DNA from 3 places in the Shewanella rhizosphaerae genome. Region 2 is predicted to be linked to each of the others. Evidence: predicted binding sites of a transcription regulator. Region 2 holds the regulator's gene; each other region holds the start of a gene.

Region 1 (4,209 bases), 1.4 Mb from region 2:
GGCGTGATAAATTCCTGCGCGCTTTGGCTCATGACGACACGCACATCGGCGCCGCGTTCTTTCAGGCGGCGGACCAGATCGGCAGACTTATAGGCTGCAATGCCGCCGCCAATTCCCAGCAATATCTTTTTATTGGTTAGACTCATGTTGATCACTAATCGCGTTTAATTTTGCCCGCTAACCATACCACAATCCTGCCGAGGTTGAGGATACAAGTTTTTAAAAACTAGACCATACTCTAAAGCCTAGGTGTGCAGATGGCGCCGAGACAAGGAGTGTTTATGGCAATCAAAGATTGGCCTCAGGGAGAGGGGCCCAGAGAAAAACTGCTGCGTAGCGGTGTCGCTCAGCTCTCCGATGCCGAGTTGCTGGCGGTGCTGCTCAGAAATGGCCTCAAGGGACAAAGCGCCGTGTCCCTGGCCAGAGTCATGTTAACCCACTTCGGTGGCCTCAGGGCGCTCTTTAACGCCTCCTTGAGTGAGCTGTGTGATATTCAGGGAATCGGCCCGGTAAAGTATGCTCAATTGCAGGCTGCCATCGAGTTAAGCAAGCGGATCGCGCAAGAAAATCTACGAAGAGGAAAGATTTTGTCAGATCCTGATTTAACTCGGGACTATTTAATGAGACAATTGGCGGATCGTGCCTACGAAGTGTTTGCCATCTTATTGCTCGATAGTCAGCATAGGGTGATTCAGTTCGTCGAATTGTTCCGTGGCACCATAGATTCAGCCTCGGTTTATCCGCGAGAAGTGGTAAGCCTAGTGCTTGAGAAAAAAGCCGCAGCGGTAATTGTGTGCCACAACCATCCTTCCGGGGTGGCTGAGCCCAGTCATGCTGATCGGCGAATTACTGAGCGATTGAAATACGCGTTGGCGACTATAGATGTTTCGCTGCTAGACCATATGGTTGTGGGCGATCGTGAGATAGTTTCGTTTGCAGAGAGGGGATGGATAGATTGAATATCCCTTGATCTTTGATTTTAGATCCTGTATAAAATGCGCCCTCTTTGTGTGCCTCGGGCGACGGCCATATTCGAGGTACATTAATGCTCGAGCGTTAAATTGTTTTTGGAGAAGATTGACATGTCAAGAGTATGCCAAGTTACTGGCAAGAAGCCGATGGTTGGTAACAACCGTTCGCACGCTAAGAACGCGACTCGTCGTCGTTTTTTACCTAACCTACAGAACCACCGTTTCTGGTTAGAAGACGAAAAGCGTTTCGTACAGCTACGTGTATCTACTAAAGGTATGCGTATTATCGATAAGAAAGGTATCGAAGTTGTTGTTGCTGAACTTCGTGCCCGCGGCGAGAAGGTGTAATAAGCCATGGCTAAAGCTAAAGGTAACCGTGAGAAGATCAAGCTAGTTTCTAGCGCTAAAACAGGTCACTTCTACACGACTGAGAAAAACAAGCGTAACATGCCTGAAAAAATGGAGATCAAGAAATTTGATCCCGTTATCCGTCAGCACGTTATCTACAAAGAAGCGAAAATCAAGTAATTCTTGATTCACGTTTTTTGGAAAAAGCCCCTCATTGCAGGGGCTTTTTTTTGCCCTAAATTTCCCCATGGCGTTGGCCAGCTCATTTCTATTTTTTAGATAAGTTCCCAGGTGATAACCCTGCGCGCCGACGGATTCCGGCCTTTACCTAAGCCTCTGATCTTAATCTGTTCTGCTATGCTTAATCAGATTGTCTCTTTGTGATGAAAAAATATCGCTTTCGATGACAACAAATGCTTTTAATGTGAATTTAAATGCAATAAAATCGGCTTGTTATTCGTCAGGTGGCGATATTGTCACATATTTATTGTTGAGGTTACGCGGGTGCGCACTACTGAGTTAGTCGAGGGTTTTCGTCATTCTGCTTCCTATGTGAATGCACACAGGGGCAAGACATTTGTGGTCATGTTGGGTGGTGAGGCGCTGGCGCAGAGTCAGTTTCGCTCCATCATCAACGATATTGCCCTGCTTCACAGCCTGGGGATCAAGATAGTGCTGGTGCATGGCGCTAGGCCGCAAATCGATGAGGCCTTGGCCGCGCATAATCTCTCCCCTGAGTATTACAACGGGGTGCGCATCAGCGATGAAGAGTCCTTTAGGGTGATCAAGCAGGTGGTGGGCGGTCTGCAGCTGGACATCACCGCCCGTCTGTCGATGAGCTTGAGCAATACTCCAATGCAAGGGGCGCAGATCAACGTAGTCAGCGGTAACTTCGTGATAGCCCAGCCCTTAGGGGTCGACAACGGCGTCGACTACTGCCTGAGTGGCAAGGTGAGACGCATAGATGTGGCGGGCCTCAGGCGTCAGCTGGACAATCACGGCATAGTGCTCCTGGGACCTGTGGCGGCCTCTGTGACCGGCGAGTGTTTTAACCTGACCGCCGAAGAGGTCGCGACCCAGATCGCGGTGAAGCTCAAGGCCGACAAGATGATAGGCTTCAGCGCTAAGGAGGGGATACTCGACAGTAACGGCGAGGTGATCGCCGAGCTGATGCCGACCGATGCTCAGCGAATCTTGTCCGAGCTGACCGATGAAGACAACTGGTGTGTGGGCACGCGGGCCTTCTTACAGGCCAGCATAGACGCCTGTCGTAACGGTGTGGCTCGCTGTCACTTCGTCAGCTATCTCGATGATGGCGCCCTGCTGCAGGAGCTGTTCTCCCGTGACGGTATCGGTACCCAGATAGTGACCGAGAGTGCCGAGCGCCTGCGCAGAGCTACCATTGCCGATATCGGTGGTGTCTTGGATCTCATCCGTCCGCTGGAACAAGCAGGGGTCTTGGTGCGCCGCTCACGTGAGCAGCTGGAGATGGAGATAGAGCAGTTTATGCTGATCGAGCGTGATGGCTTGGTGATCGGCTGTGCGGCCCTATATCCCTTCGAGGAGGACAACGCCGGAGAGTTTGCCTGCCTGGTGGTGCATCCCGATTATCGCGATGCCGACCGCGGCAGCATCTTGCTGAAGAACATCATAGGTCAGGCCAAGGTGCGTGGTTATGCTCGCCTGTTTGCGCTGACGACCCGCAGCATTCACTGGTTCCTCGAGCATGGCTTCCAGATCGTCGAGGTCGATGCCTTGCCAAACAAGAAGAAGCAGCTGTATAACTATCAGCGCAAGTCGAAGATTCTCGCCTTAGATCTTCAATAACGCTAAACGCGTCCGATGAAAGAGGCCACCCTTGGGGTGGTCTTTTTGTGTGTCCACGTTAACTCACAGTAACGACTCTTGACATAATATGTCGGCAAGGCCACACTCAAGTTATCGGTTCATGTTAGGGTTGGGCTCAGGGGTGACCTGCTTGTATGCCCATATGTTTCAAGAGGATATTTAGAGATGGATACTCAAGTCTTTCAACTCACGACCTTAGATTCGGCAACCAGCGGGATCTTCCTGTCTATGCTGCTGGGTGTCGCCTTGGTGCTAGTGCTGCTGATGGTGAAGCCCCTACCTAAGAAGGCGAAATATGCCTCTGCGGGAATGGTGATCGCCGTATTGGGCCTGCTCTCCTGGGTGTTCTACAAGGCCCATGATACCAGCGTGCGCCTTACACCAAGCACTATGCTGGTGGATATTCCCCTCTACCGGGTCGAGTTACCGCTTCAAAGCCTTGTGCCGGCTGAGGCTAAAATCGTCAGCTTGGGAGGAGATGATGCGCCTAAGCTGAGCTATCGCAGCAACGGTGTGGGCATGCCGGGTTATTCGCTGGGGTGGTTTAAGCTGGCAGATGCCAGCGACAGGACAGATAAGGCCCTACTGTCGGTCACCGGCGACGGCCAGGTATTGGTTTTGCCGACGACCGAGGGCTATCTGTTGATCTTGAGTCTGGAGCAGCCGGAGGCCTTGTTATCCAGCCTGCTTGCGCCGACTCTTTAACGCCAGGTCCAGGGTAAAGATCACCAGGGCGCTCCAGATAAAGGCGAAGGTGATCCCCTTTTCGAGATCGAAGGGTTCGTTAAACAGGCTGACGGCCATGATAAACATGATGCTGGGGCCAATATATTGGAAGAAGCCCAGCATAGACAGCGGAATACGCGTAGCGGCGCCGGCAAAGCAGAGCAGGGGGATCGAGGTGACTATTCCGGCCGCCATCAGCAGCAGGTTCATCTGCCAGCTGTTTTCCAGGATGCTGGTGCTATCGAGATTCATCGCCAGATAGAGCAGGGCCACAGGCACTAAGATGGCCGTCTCTACCAGCAGTCCCGTCTTGGCG
Region 2 (4,209 bases):
AGTATGATCTCTTCGTGCATCTGCGCTGTGATCGTTATGACATCTTGCATTTGGTGGCCAACGAGGTGTGCCAGATGTTTGAAGATTTGGTTGAGCTGGTGGATGAGGAGCGCGGATTCCAGTTTATGGATACCCGGGATCTAACCGGATTTGTCGACGGCACAGAGAATCCTAAGGGGCGTCATCGTCAGGATGTGGCCTTGGTGGGCGACGAAGACGAGTATTTCCGTGGTGGCAGCTATATTCATGTGCAGAAGTTTGCCCATAACCTCAGCAAGTGGAACCGACTACCGCAGAAGAAGCAGGAAGATATCATAGGCCGTACCAAGATAGACAATATCGAGTATGCCTCTGAGGATAAGCCGCTTACCAGCCACATCAAGCGGGTTAATCTGAAGGATGCCGACGGCAAGTCGATGGAGATCCTGCGCCAGAGTATGCCTTACGGGTCGATGAAGGAGCAGGGGCTGATGTTTATATCAGTCTGTCGCAACTCGGTACATTTCGAGAAGATGCTGAGCAGCATGGTTCATGGCGACGGCGAGGGGAATCACGATCACCTGATGCACTTTACCCAGGCACTGACAGGCTCGGCATTCTTTGCCCCGTCGCTTGATTTCATGGAGCGAGAGGCAGAGTTCGAGGATTAGAGTTTGAGGATTAAAGCATAGCGGTACTTTTGATGTGAGTACCTCAAAAGTCCATATTGCTGGCTTCTGGCTTGTTGTCACTAACCCAATAAAAACACACCCTAAGGTGTGTTTTTTTGTGCCCGCTTATCGGTGACTTAATGGTCGGGGTCCCAGTAGTTGGTAGGGCGCTTGGCATAGATCTCGTCGATGGAGCGCACCTGCACCTTATTGTGCTCCGGGTACACCACCACATCGTGGGGATCGCGATTGCCCAGCACCAGAAACAGGAAGTCGGCGTCGGATTCGTTTTTCAGGGTATGGGAGATGCCTGAATTTGCAGTAAAACAGATATAGTCGCCCTGCTTAAAGGGGTGAGGCTCGCCGTCGATATACAGGGTAGCTTCTCCCTGCAGCGCGTAGAGGTGTTCCTCTTCCTTGGTGTGATAGTGGGCGACGGAGGAGAGTTTACCGGGTTCCAGTCGTTCCATGGTGACGCCGATCTGCTGACAACCGGCGGCATCGCCGATATGTTTTTGATGGCTGGCGTATCGATCTGAGTGTTGCCAAGATTCCCAGCAAAGGTTGTCGATATTAATTATCTTATTGTTATTCATCTCGGGTCCTTAACCATCGGGTGACAGAGGGGGATGGTTTGGACTCAGTGTATCCTATCAGATATATAGTATTCAATTTGAGCGTGATTAAACCTAGGTAAAACCAAGTCAAAACTTAGATAAAAAAACACCCTTTGCCTAAACAGGCTAAAGGGTGTCTCTCGGGGGATGGCCTAGGCCATCCCTGATAAGCGGACTAATCGGCGTAGTTAAACAGCGACTTGACCGTCTCGAGCGTCTTGTCCACTTCCTGAATGTTGGAAGGGCAGATGAAGATGGTATCGTCACCGGCGATGGTGCCCAGTATGCCCTCAGGCTTACCTATAGAGTCCAGCAGTCTGGCGATCAGCTGGGCCGCGCCTGGGCTGGTTCTGACCACTATCATAGATTGATTATGGTCGACATCCAGCACTAAGTTTTTCAGTGGGCTGCCGGCCGTCGGGACCCCAAGCTCGGCGGGCAGGCAGTAGACCATCTCCTGCTTGGCGTTGCGGGTGCGCACGGCGCCAAACTTGCTCAGCATGCGTGAGACTTTGGATTGGTTAATGTTGTTGAAACCCTCGGACTGCAGGGCGTTGACTATCTCGCTCTGGGAGCCAAAACGCTCCTCTTTCAAGATAGCCTTAAAGGTCTTTACAAGTTCGTCTTGATTTTTATTGGCTTGCATATCGAATTATTCTTATATTCAAAAAACTGGCTTATTTTGAATATTTTTGCGCCATTAGTCAAGCGTTATTCGGATTGTGTGAATAAAAATTCAGGTTTGCGGGGTGGTTGGAGCGCTAAGGGGTCGCAGGCAAGGCCGGGCAGTATATCCTAAATGGCCTGTAAATGGCAGTTGGCTGGGAGAAATTGAAATTATCTGGCCACACGACTAAGGGATAATTGAATTTTTACCGTGATTCCAGTAATGTTGCGCCATCGGTAAATCTAGATCTATATCACATAATATCCAAGAATTAACGGAGATAACTATGAAAGTTGCTGTACTTGGTGCCGCCGGTGGTATTGGCCAGGCTCTTGCCCTACTACTCAAAACTCAACTGCCTGCCGGTTCAAAACTATCCCTTTATGATATCGCGCCAGTCACTCCTGGTGTTGCCGTTGACCTAAGCCACATCCCGACCGCTGTAGAAGTTAAGGGTTTTGCGGGTGAAGATCCAACGCCAGCGCTGGAAGGTGCCGACGTGGTACTGATCTCTGCTGGTGTTGCACGTAAGCCAGGCATGGATCGTTCAGATCTATTCAACATCAACGCGGGTATCGTGAGAAACCTGGTTGAGAAGTGTGCCGCAACTTGCCCTAAGGCGCTGATCGGTATCATCACTAACCCAGTTAACACCACTGTCGCTATCGCTGCAGAAGTACTGAAGGCTGCCGGTGTATATGACAAGAACCGTCTGTTCGGTGTGACTACCCTTGACGTTATCCGTTCTGAAACTTTCGTTGCCGAAGCGAAGGGTCTGAACGTTGCCGACGTTAAAGTGAATGTTATCGGTGGACACAGCGGCGTGACTATTCTGCCACTACTGTCTCAAATCGAAGGCGTAAGCTTCTCTGATGAAGAAGTGGCTGCACTGACGACTCGTATCCAGAACGCGGGCACCGAAGTGGTTGAAGCTAAGGCGGGTGGCGGTAGCGCGACTCTGTCTATGGGTCAGGCAGCATGTCGTTTCGGTCTGTCACTGGTTCGCGGTCTACAGGGCGAAGCTAACGTTGTTGAGTGTGCCTATGTCGATGGTGGCAGCGAGCATGCTGACTTCTTCGCGCAACCTGTACTACTGGGTAAGAACGGCATCGAGCAGGTACTTGCCTATGGTGAGGTTAGCGAGTTCGAAGCCAACGCACGTGATGCTATGCTAGACACGCTTAAAGCCGATATCGCACTGGGTGTCGACTTCGTAAAATAAGGCTAAGTCTCTAAGTTAGTGTGAGTGTTAGTCCTTAAATAAAAAATGGAGCCAATTGGCTCCATTTTTTATGGGTAACTTTTACCTTGATATCGAGGGGCGAAAGACTGATTAGGATCTAATAGTCTGCGACTTAGTGATCGCGCGCCACGGCGATTCTCGCCAGCGATATCAGGGCTTGCTTATAGTCGCTATCGGGAAGCAGATCTAATGCGCGTATCGCCTTCTCAGCTTCTTCCTGAGCGCGTTTCTCTGTGTAGTCCAGGGCACCACACTGCTTAAGGGCATTTAATATGGTATCGATATGCTCAGTGCCGTCGCCTTTCTCGATCGCATCGCGAATCAATTGACGCTCCAGCTCGTTGCCGTTGGCGATGGCGTAAATTAATGGCAGGGTAGGCTTACCCTCGGCTAAGTCGTCGCCTATGTTCTTACCTAGGGCCTCGGTGTCGGCCGTATAGTCCAGTAGATCGTCGGTGAGCTGGAAGGCGGTGCCCAGATACTTACCATAGTCGGCCAGTGCAGTTTGCACTTCTATGCTGCTATCGGCCAGCACACCTGCCAGACGGGTCGCGGCTTCAAATAGTTTCGCCGTTTTGCAGTAGATCACCCGCATGTAGCTCTCTTCGCTGGTGTCTGGGTCGTTACAGTTCATCAGCTGCAATACTTCGCCTTCTGCCAGTACGTTGGTGGCATCGGCGAGCACTTCAAGCACCTCCATGCTCTTCAGCTCTGTCATCATCTGGAAAGAGCGGGTATAGAGGAAGTCACCGACCAATACGCTGGCGCTGTTACCGAACAGGGCGTTGGCGGTTTCCCGGCCGCGTCTAAGCATAGACTCATCGACCACGTCGTCGTGTAGCAGAGAAGCGGTATGGATAAACTCAACGATTGCCGCCAGTTTAAGATGCGCTTTACCTTCATAGGCGATGGCGCGGGCGGCCAAGATAGAGAGCAGCGGACGCATACGTTTGCCGCCGCCATTGATGATGTAGAATCCGAGTTGATTAATAAGGGCGACATCCGATTCCAACTGCTTATAGATAAGTTGGT
Region 3 (4,209 bases), 880 kb from region 2:
AAATTCTTTGGCCATGTTACCGGCCTTCACGTAACGCTTGGCAACTACACCGTCGATAGGGGAGCGAACCATGCTTTCTTGTACCTGTAGGGCGGCTAAGTCGCGTTTGGCGATGGCGGCTTGTAGGTTGTATTCGAGTTTGGCCATGGAATCGGCGCTGATGAACTCTTTATTGCTCATCTTCTTCAAACGGTTGAGCTCTTGCTCGATGATTTCCACTTCGGCCTGTGAGCGGGCCAGATCGTAGCGCTGGCGCTTAGCATCGATTACTGCCAGCAATTGACCCTTGGAGACGCGATCCCCTTCTTCAACCTTAATGGATTCGATAAGACCGGCGATGCGGCTAACAACGTCGGCTTCCTGAGGAGCTTCCAGAGTTGCGGTAGTGCTATAAAAAGAGGAGACATCACCTTGTATGACTGTTGTGGTTTCAACGGGAACGGCGTACTTTTCTTCTTCTTTCTTTGTTTCCTCATTACCACATGCACTGAGTACGGCGACAAATAGTAGGGGAAGTGCCAACTTAAACTTTGAAAAAGATTCCATGTGAAGATACCTATGTTATTTATCCAATTAGCCTTAGTAAGCACAAGGTGTGCCAAAATGTTAAACAGTTATTTATCAGTTGCTTACGCTAAAATCAGTTAGGTGTTGGTGAGTTTGTTAACTGGTTTGTAGCGAAAATGTTTAACATGTGATGCTTTTGACTAATTAACAGTTAAGACCCATTGCCAAGGTCAGTGCAAATTGGATTTGATACAAAATGTATCTCTGCTGCATGGGGGAGCTTAAGCTGGCAAGATGTCAGGCTGATTACTTAATGGAAAAGGGCTTAGAAGTGAAAAGCTGAGAGGAAAAGGACTGAGCGGGGAGGGCTGAAAGGAAAGGGCAGAAAGAAAAGGGCTTAAAGAGGAAAGGTGTGCAAGGTAAAGGGAGTCAATCGCTTTAAATCTTGAACCCATTGCGGTGAAGGCTCAGATACCAACATCCAAATAAAAAAGCTCCTCTATAACTACTCATGTAAAGGTGCATGTAAAAGGTGCATGTAAAAGGCTCACGGAAAAGCTCAGGCATAAAGCCTTGCCTAAAACTGAGGCGTTAAAAGAGTGCGACCAAAAGAGCTATTAAAGAAGAGCTATTAGAAAAGAGCGATTAAAGAAGAGAGATAAAAGTAGAGCGATTAAAGCAAAGCTATCAGAAGAGAGGCATAAAAAAAGCACCCCGAAGGGTGCTTTTTAAAATCAGGCAGCGATTAACGCTTGTCCAGTTTGACGAAGTCGCGTTCTGGTGAGCCTGTGTAGAGCTGGCGTGGACGGCTGATCTTGTGACCAGGCTGATCCAACATCTCTTTCCAGTGTGCAATCCAACCCACGGTTCGCGCCAGGGCGAACAGTACGGTGAACATGCTGGTTGGAATGCCGATAGCCTTCATGATGATGCCTGAGTAGAAATCGACGTTTGGATAGAGTTTCTTCGATACGAAGTACTCATCTTCCAGCGCGATACGCTCAAGTTCCATCGCCACGTCGAGCAGCGGGTCATTGACCTTAAGCTCAGCAAGGACTTCGTGACAGGTTTCGCGCATAACCTTGGCGCGAGGGTCGAAGTTCTTGTAAACGCGGTGACCGAAGCCCATCAGACGGAATGGATCTTCTTTATCTTTCGCACGAGCGATGAACTCAGGAATGCGATCGACAGTGCCAATCTCTTCTAGCATGTTCAGACACGCTTCGTTTGCGCCGCCGTGTGCAGGACCCCAAAGTGAGGCGATACCCGCTGCGATACACGCAAATGGGTTAGCACCCGATGAACCGGCTAGACGAACGGTAGAGGTAGAGGCGTTTTGCTCATGGTCTGCGTGCAGGATAAAGATACGATCCATAGCGCGTTCGATGATTGGGTTAACCTTGTACTCTTCACAAGGAACGGCAAACATCATGCTTAGGAAGTTGCCCGCATAGCTTAGGTCGTTACGTGGGTAAACAAATGGCTGACCAATTGAATACTTGTAACACATAGCGGCGATAGTCGGCATCTTAGAGACTAAACGGAACGCCGCAATTTCGCGGTGGTGTTCGTCGTTGACATCGAGAGAGTCTTGGTAGAATGCAGACAGTGCACCGGTTACGCCACATAGCATGGCCATCGGGTGTGCGTCACGGCGGAAACCACGGAAGAACGAAGCCAGTTGCTCGTTAACCATAGTGTGGGTCTTAACCGTGTAAACAAATTTGTCGTATTGAGCCTTGTTAGGTAACTCACCGTAAAGCAGTAGATAACAAAGATCTAAATAGTCTGAGTCGACGGCAAGTTCGTCGATCGCGTAACCACGGTGTAAAAGTATACCTTGGGCGCCATCAATGTAAGTGATAGCTGATTCGCAGGATGCTGTCGCTAGGAATCCTGGGTCAAATGTAAAATGACCTTTGCTACCGAGTTTGCTGATGTCGATAACATCAAATCCCGCCGTTCCTTTCTTAATAGGCAGGTCAATCGAATCGTTCCCTGGTAGTTCCAATTTGGCTATATTATCAGCCATACCCCGTTCTCCTTACTTCATTCTTATGTGAGTGCGGCTTTGTCAAACGCCAATACTTTACAGTGAATCTAGATCACATTTCAATTTAAATAAGTGTTTAAATTCGTTAGACCATGGTCTTAATTTGACGTAAGTGCCCGTCAATACAGCAACTTGGCAGATTTTTTTACCAAAAAAACAAAATTTGCATAATGTGATGTTTGTATTTGACATTTGTGGGGCGTATACTTGCTTCGGCTCGAAAGAGCTACAAACAAACCAATTCGTAGACCATTATTTACATACTTATTTAGTGATTTTTGAATTAGTTAACTGTTTGTTTCAACTTTCCTTTTGAGGCGAGAGGAGGTGGTAAGTTTGCTTGCTGGTCAAATTTCGTTCGAAAGAGGTTCAATAACAAAAATAATGCTCAATGGAGCAGAGTGAGCAGAACGTGAAAAAGCAAAGACCTGTCCATCTAGATCTGCAGACCATTCGCTTTCCTGCAACAGCGATTGCGTCAATCCTACACCGTGTCTCCGGTGTCATCATGCTGTTTGCCGTCGGCATTCTTATCTGGTTGTTGAGTGAGTCACTCGCATCTGCTGAGAGTTTCGCAGGCATTCAATCTCTATTTGATACCTTTATCGTTAAGTTTGTTGTCTGGGGAATTCTGACCGCGCTTGGTTATCACCTGATTGTTGGCCTACGCCACCTGATCATGGATACCGGTCGTTGGGAAGAGTTGGAATCGGGTAACGCTTCAGCGAAAGCCGCCTTCGTTATTGCAGCGGCATGGTCAATCATTGCGGGGATTTGGGTATGGTAACAAATGCAGCGAGTCTTGGACGCAGTGGCGTTCATGATTTTATTCTTCTTCGTGCTAGTGCCGTGATCCTTACTTGTTACACCATTTTCTTAGTAGGATTCATCGCCGCTAGTGCGCCTCTCACTTATGACGTATGGCACGGTTTGTTCAGTGCTTTGCCGATGAAAGTGTTTACGCTTCTTGCCCTGGTCGCCATCCTGGTTCACGCCTGGATCGGTATCTGGCAGGTGCTCACCGACTATGTTAAGCCGGTAGCCGTTCGTGGCGTACTCCAATTCGTCTTCGTCGTAGCAGCGCTTTCTTACCTGGCTGCTGGCATTGTTATTGTGTGGGGTGTTTAAGTGAGTATTCCAGTTCGTGAGTTTGATGCAGTCGTAATTGGCGCCGGTGGCGCGGGTATGCGAGCTGCACTACAGATTTCTAAAGAAGGTAAGAGCTGCGCGCTGTTATCTAAAGTATTCCCAACGCGTTCTCATACCGTTTCTGCCCAGGGGGGTATTACCGTCGCCCTAGGTAACGCTCATGAAGACCATTGGGAACAGCACATGTACGATACCGTTAAGGGTTCCGACTTCATCGGTGACCAAGACGCTATCGAATTTATGTGTCAAACCGGTCCAGAAGCCATTATCGAACTCGAGCACATGGGTCTGCCATTCTCTCGTTTCGATAACGGTAAGATCTATCAGCGTCCTTTCGGCGGCCAATCGAAGAACTTCGGTGGTGAGCAGGCGGCACGTACCGCTGCGGCGGCCGACCGTACCGGTCACGCCCTGCTGCACTGTCTATACCAGCAGAACGTTAAGCATAAGACTGAAGTCTTCTCTGAGTGGTATGCACTTGACCTGGTTAAGAACGAAGA

The links. Region 2 encodes ArgR, which controls arginine synthesis, uptake and breakdown. Its sites were predicted from a motif close to ANTGAATANNTATTCANT; they were not measured.
Region 1: argA (amino-acid N-acetyltransferase) is a predicted target of ArgR. The motif match lies at 1,743-1,760, and genes of this name have one in related genera.
Region 3: K0I63_RS08450 (citrate synthase) is a predicted target of ArgR. The motif match lies at 2,816-2,833, and genes of this name have one in related genera.

The regions. Positions count from the first base shown of each region.
Region 1 covers NZ_CP080420.1:4,160,719-4,164,927, reverse strand. Annotated here, with positions in the region: gene coaBC (bifunctional phosphopantothenoylcysteine decarboxylase/phosphopantothenate--cysteine ligase CoaBC) at 1-146, opposite strand, end outside; gene radC (RadC family protein) at 282-959, shown strand; gene rpmB (50S ribosomal protein L28) at 1,083-1,319, shown strand; gene rpmG (50S ribosomal protein L33) at 1,326-1,499, shown strand; gene argA (amino-acid N-acetyltransferase) at 1,824-3,146, shown strand; gene K0I63_RS17990 (hypothetical protein) at 3,333-3,872, shown strand; gene rarD (EamA family transporter RarD) at 3,843-4,209, opposite strand, start outside.
Region 2 covers NZ_CP080420.1:990,912-995,120, forward strand. Annotated here, with positions in the region: gene K0I63_RS04460 (Dyp-type peroxidase) at 1-650, shown strand, start outside; gene K0I63_RS04465 (cupin domain-containing protein) at 788-1,246, opposite strand; gene argR (transcriptional regulator ArgR) at 1,443-1,913, opposite strand; gene mdh (malate dehydrogenase) at 2,221-3,156, shown strand; gene ispB (octaprenyl diphosphate synthase) at 3,290-4,209, opposite strand, start outside.
Region 3 covers NZ_CP080420.1:1,873,126-1,877,334, forward strand. Annotated here, with positions in the region: gene K0I63_RS08445 (efflux RND transporter periplasmic adaptor subunit) at 1-546, opposite strand, end outside; gene K0I63_RS08450 (citrate synthase) at 1,253-2,539, opposite strand; gene sdhC (succinate dehydrogenase cytochrome b556 subunit) at 2,952-3,347, shown strand; gene sdhD (succinate dehydrogenase, hydrophobic membrane anchor protein) at 3,341-3,688, shown strand; gene sdhA (succinate dehydrogenase flavoprotein subunit) at 3,689-4,209, shown strand, end outside.